DNA from 2 places in the Paramixta manurensis genome. Region 2 is predicted to be linked to the other one. Evidence: predicted binding sites of a transcription regulator. Region 2 holds the regulator's gene; the other holds the start of a gene.

Region 1 (3,149 bases), 1.9 Mb from region 2:
ATCTAAATATCCCGACAGATCACGCTGTTCTGCCCGTGGCAGATAGGGCAACTGCCCCAACAACGGTGCCGGGATCTTTTCGCTAAGCACGTTAATGATTTCAGCATAATGCGCCAAACCGGGATTAATCCGGTTCGCTACCCAGCCTAGCAGCGGTAACCCATCATTAATAATCGCCTGCGCGGTGAGTAATGCGTGGCTGATGCAGCCCAATTTAATTCCAACCACCATCACTACCGGCAACTGCTCCTGCACCGCCCATTCAGACAGCGGACGCATATCGTTCATCAGACTACGCCAACCGCCGGTTCCCTCAATCACCACCACATCCGCCTGGGCGTTGAGCGCTTGTAAACCGGTGCTGAGATGCGTGTAGTTAATCACCTCAGGATGTACGCAGATTTCATCTTCCTGCAGCGTAATAGGATTGATGGCCTCATACGGTAACGAAAGGGTCGAAGTGGCTTGTAGTATCAGCGCATCCTTATTTCGCAACCCATCATCGGTTTGATGACTACCTTTGGCGACGGGTTTATAGCCCACTGCACGGGGATAATCGACCGCCAGTTTTTGCAACAATGCACGCGCGACAACGGTTTTGCCAACCGCAGTATCCGTACCGGTGACAAATATACGACTCAACATGAGGAAAACTCCGGCAGGCTAACAACCTGAAATAGATAATCTTTAATCAATGGTTTTAGCCAGGAATTTTATGAGATTGCAGGTGACTACGGCTTGCGCTAACGCAATCTTTTGCTAATAAAGAAAAAACATTAGCCCTGTAAAAGTTTGACCAGCAACTCACCGCTATACATCGCATCCTTGACCAGGGCGGCGCCTGGCATGGTTCCGACATTAAGAAACTGGGTGGGCTCAACGTCAATTTCGGCGCTGTAGTCTGGCAAAGCCTGCTGACGAATGCAGGCGGTGATGACCGGATAGAAAACTTCCGCCGCGCGATTGAGTGGCGATCCGATAAGAATTTTTTGTGGATTAAACAGGTTCACCATCATCGCCAGGATGCGGCCAATACTATTGCCGACGCCGGTAATAATATCTTTCGCCAATTGGTCGCCCGCCAACGCGGCATCACACAGGGATTCAACCGTTAACGGCTGGTGTTGCAGCGTGGAGTGTGGGGAGGCGTGCAGACGCTGTTCCGCCAATTCAAGCATACTTCCAATACTGGCGACGGTTTCCAGACAGCCATGGTTTCCGCAATAGCACTGCCTGCCATAAGGGTCCACCTGAGTATGGCCAATCTCAACCAGTGAACTGCGGCTGTTATGCAGCAAACGCCCGCCGGTGATCACGCCCGCGCCGACGTTATGGTCGATAACCACCTGAATAACATCATCCGCGCCACGAGAAGCGCCAAACAGCGACTCGGCAATGGTCCAGGCACAAATATCATGCTGAATATAGACCGGTAACCCGGTGCGCCTTTCGAGTTCAGCACCGAGCGGCATATCCTCCACCTGATAAAAAGGCATACGGTGAACGATCCCTTTTTTGGTATTAATAATGCCGGGTAATGTGATAGCAATAGCCGTTAAGCGTTCTAGCTTGTTTTGCTGGCGGATAAAAAAGCGATCGATTTCGCCAATGATCCGGGTCAGCAGCGGTTCGGTGGCTTGAGAAGGGAGCGGAACGCCCTCTTCAACCACCAGTTTGCTGCTTAAGTCACGTAGCGCCAGCGTCATTTCCCCGCTGCCGATACGCACCGAGAGATAATGCCAGGCATCGGTGTCCAGAATAAGCCCCACCGCCGGGCGCCCGCGACTCCCAACCTCTTGAAACTCGGTTTCTTGTACTAAATGGGCTTCCAGCATTTCACGCACAATCTTAGTGATACTGGCCGGGGCAAGTTGGGCTCGTTTGGAAAGTTCGATGCGCGAAATTGGGCCAAATCGATCTATCAGGCGATAGACCACACCAGCGTTTGTCTGTTTGATCTGGTCGATATGGCCAGGCTGACTATCCGCTATCACAAACCTGCTCCCGCTTATTTTCGCGCTTCTAAATAAACCCATTTCGGCTATGGTGGAGGAGGAATGAGGTGCCGTCAAATATTTGATTCGATATGTGATTTACAGCACATAAAACGTCATAAAGCGCGTGGAAAAACAGCAATCCCGCGCCGCCCAACGTAACGTTAATCGTTAAAAAGAAACTTCATCATATGTTGCATTGCCGCACTCACCTCGCGTTGTTTTGACCAAACCAACCACACTTCGGAGAGCGCATCCGTCTCTTGTAAAGGTATCCATACCACATCCGCCAGCCGAACCCGGCTGAAGGAGGCCGGTAAAATGGAGATCCCTAACCCGGTGGAAACCAGTCCAAGGATCGTCATCGCTTCGCCGACCTCTTGTGTGATGTAGGGTTGAATGTGATAACGCTGCAGCAGGGTCAGAATTTCGCTATACAACGCGGTTCCCCCTCGCGCATCGAAGAAAATAAACGGTTCCGCAGACAGCGCCTGGATGGAGACCTGCTGCCACGAAGCCAGCGGGTGATCGCGGTGAACCACTGCGCACAATGGTTCGCGTAACAACAATCGATATTCAAGCGTTTCTGGTAGCGGTGTGTTGCGCATTACGCCCAAATCGAGCCGTCCATCATTAAGCGGTTCCAACTGTTGGCGGGTGTTAATCTCTTGCATCTGGATATGCACATTGGGAAAGCGTTGGCGAAAAGTCGACAACGCATCGGAAACTGCGGCGATAAAAGGTGCCGAAGAGGTAAAGCCAACCCGTAATTCCCCTTCATCGCCCAAATGTAGGCGCGCCGCACGCTCGGCGGCTTGTTCAACGCTGACCAAAATGGTGCGGGCATCCTGTAAAAACTGCTGCCCGGCGGCGGTGAGCCGTACGCTGCGGTTGGTACGGGCAAATAGACGCGCGCCGATCTCTTGCTCCAGCTTCCGGACTTGTTGACTCAACGGCGGTTGGGAAATATTCAATCGCAACGCGGCACGTCCAAAATGCAGTTCTTCCGCGACGGCAATAAAGTAACGTAGATGACGCAATTCAATATTCATATTTTAAAAGAATCATTTGAGATTATTAATATATTATACAACATAATCCGGTTTACTTATGCTTTAGAGATTGAAATTAAAACCTAAGGATCCGTTGTGAACC
Region 2 (3,149 bases):
AACTGGAAGGGGATAGCTTCCACCGCTATACGCGCCCGGAAATGGATATGGCCATTCGCAAAGCGCGTGATTTAGGGCGGCACATCAGTTACTTCGGCCCGGAGGCGAATGATTTCGGCCTGCTGGAACAAACCTTCGTCGAATATGGCGAGAATGGGCGCGGTAAATCGCGCAAGTATTTGCACACCTATGATGAGGCGGTGCCGTGGAATCAGGTGCCGGGTACGTTTACGCCCTGGCAGCCGCTACCAGAACCTACCGACATCTTGTTTTATGAAGGCCTGCATGGCGGCGTGGTAACCCAACAGCATAATGTGGCGGATAAGGTCGATTTGCTGGTAGGCGTGGTGCCGATCGTTAACCTTGAATGGATCCAAAAATTGGTACGTGACACCAGTGAGCGCGGCCATTCGCGTGAAGCGGTGATGGATTCGGTCGTGCGTTCAATGGAAGATTACATTAATTACATTACGCCGCAGTTTTCACGCACGCATATTAACTTCCAGCGCGTTCCCACCGTCGATACCTCAAACCCGTTCGCTGCCCGCGGCATTCCATCGCTGGATGAGAGCTTTGTGGTGATTCATTTCCAGGGTCTGGAAGATATCGACTTCCCTTATTTATTGGCGATGTTGCAAGGTTCATTTATCTCGCACATCAATACGCTAGTGGTTCCGGGTGGAAAAATGGGGCTGGCCATGGAGCTGATTATGTCGCCGCTGGTGAAACGGCTGATGGAAGGCAAAAAAATCGAGTAATGCCAGAAGGATGCCGGGCCCCGGCATCCCATTATCGTTGGCGCAGGATCACAACGCCACAACCTCATAGCTATGGGTAATCTCAACGCCTTTCCCTAGCATGATAGCCACCGAACAATATTTTTCCGCCGATAAATCTACCGCCCGCGCGACCGCTTTATCGCTCAATGCCTTACCGCTAACGATAAAATGCAGATTGATATGGGTAAAAATACGCGGCGCTTCTTCCCGACGCTCCGAGCTGAGCTTGACTTCACAATCCGCCACCTCATTACGTCCCTTTTGCAGTATCGAAACCACATCAATCGCGCTACAGCCGCCCGCCGCCATCAGCACCATTTCCATTGGGCTTGGCGCTTTATCGCCTGAGTTCCCATCCATCAGTACCTGATGACCCGATGAGGATTCTCCCAAAAAGGTCAGCCCTTCAACCCACTTAACTCGCGCCTGCATCGCACTTCCTCCTAACCTTTCTCTGACATGTCAGACTACGCTTACCCGAATAAAACGGCAAACATCAACGATTCCCGTCATGCTGAAGCGAGACAACAGAAGACAGTAGCCTAAAGCTGTGCTACAAACAAAGCTGTAATATTTCGCCATTAAAAGCGAAAACGGGACAATTTGATGAGCTTAGCTCGAAACAGAGGCCCGGAAAATTTCCTGCCAGGAAAATGTTTGAATATTTCCACGCCTAACAGGGAACTTTGCCCTGTGTTTAGGGCACGATTACAACAGAGGATAACAGCGAATGGTTCTCGGCAAACCGCAAACAGACCCTACACTCGAATGGTTCCTGTCACATTGCCATATTCACAAATATCCATCCAAAAGCACGCTAATTCATCAAGGTGAAAAGGCCGAAACGCTCTACTACATCGTCAAAGGTGCCGTAGCCGTGCTGATCAAGGATGAAGAAGGCAAAGAGATGATCCTCTCCTACCTCAATCAGGGTGATTTCATTGGCGAGCTTGGCTTGTTCGAAGAGGGTCAGGAACGTAGTGCGTGGGTCCGTGCAAAAACGGCCTGTGAAGTGGCTGAAATTTCCTATAAGAAATTCCGTCAGTTGATTCAGGTTAACCCAGACATCCTCATGCGCCTCTCTTCGCAAATGGCGCGTCGCCTCCAGGTCACATCGGAAAAAGTGGGTAACCTCGCTTTCCTCGACGTGACGGGACGTATCGCACAAACTTTACTCAATCTGGCAAAACAGCCCGACGCGATGACACATCCGGACGGCATGCAAATTAAAATTACGCGTCAAGAGATTGGCCAGATCGTTGGCTGCTCACGCGAAACCGTCGGGCGTATCCTGAAAATGCTGGAAGACCAAAATCTGATCTCCGCGCACGGCAAAACCATCGTCGTCTACGGCACGCGCTAAGCTCTCTAAACCCACGGCGTGATACCTGGTATCGCGCCGTTTTTTTATACTGTGATAAGCGGATGTGGCGGCGAATAATTTATCACCCTGAAGTCAATTATGCGTTGCGGCAAACGTTGGTGCTCTGTTTGCCGGTCGCGATTGGCTGGCTATTTGGTAACTTACAACAGGGTCTGTTGTTCTCGCTGGTGCCTGCCTGTTGCAATATTGCCGGTCTGGATACGCCGCATAAGCGCTTTTTTAAGCGCCTGATTGTCGGCGGCACCTTATTTGCCACCAGCAGTTTCCTAATCCAGTGGTTGACGCAACACGCAATTCCCTTACCGGCTATCTTGCTTGCCATGCCGCTATTACTGGGCGTGACCGGAGAAATCAGCCCGCTCCATGCGCGTCTACTGCCGGCCTCACTGATTGCCGCCATCTTTACCCTCAGCCTGATCGGCCGCATGCCGATCTGGGCACCACCGCTTCTCTATATTGGCGGAACTATTTGGTACGGCTTCTTTAACTGGTTCTGGTTTTCGCTGTGGAAAGAGCAACCAATGCGTGAAACGTTGAGCCTGCTCTATCGTGAACTCGCCGACTATTGCGATGCGAAATACACCTTACTTACCCGTTTAACCGATCCGGAGAAAGCGCTGCCGCCGCTGTTGGCGCGCCAGCAGAAAGCGGTCGACCTGATTAACATGTGCTATCAGCAAATGCATATGTTGGCCGCCAACCGAAACAATAGCCATAAACGCCTGACGCGCGCGTTTCAGGTCGCGCTCGATCTACAAGAACATATTTCGGTGAGCTTGCATCAACCGGAAGAAGTACAAAAGCTGGTAGAGCAGAGCCATGCTGAGGCGGTGATCCGCTGGAACGCCAACCTGATCTCTGCCCGGTTACGCGAGCTGGCCGATGACATTCTCTACCACCGGCTGCCCGATCGTTTCACGATGGAGAAACCTTTGCAGGCGCTGGAGAAAATTTCCCGCCAGCATCCGGATAACCCCGTCGGTAAC

What was found. The regulator CRP, encoded in region 2, controls carbon source genes, mostly activating them, when cyclic AMP is high. The targets are predictions, from matches to a motif close to ATGTGANNNNNNTCACAT.
Region 1: a site for CRP is predicted at 2,087-2,104, ahead of mlc (sugar metabolism global transcriptional regulator Mlc). Genes of this name have one in related genera too.

The regions. Positions count from the first base shown of each region.
Region 1 is NZ_CP054212.1:2,256,525-2,259,673, reverse strand. It holds gene bioD (dethiobiotin synthase) at 1-645, opposite strand, end outside; gene mlc (sugar metabolism global transcriptional regulator Mlc) at 777-1,994, opposite strand; gene PMPD1_RS10975 (LysR family transcriptional regulator) at 2,159-3,046, opposite strand; gene PMPD1_RS10970 (multidrug efflux MFS transporter YnfM/SxtP(Kp)) at 3,143-3,149, shown strand, end outside.
Region 2 is NZ_CP054212.1:373,046-376,194, reverse strand. It holds gene PMPD1_RS01710 (phosphoribulokinase) at 1-758, shown strand, start outside; gene PMPD1_RS01705 (OsmC family protein) at 807-1,211, opposite strand; gene crp (cAMP-activated global transcriptional regulator CRP) at 1,510-2,142, shown strand; gene PMPD1_RS01695 (YccS/YhfK family putative transporter) at 2,205-3,149, shown strand, end outside.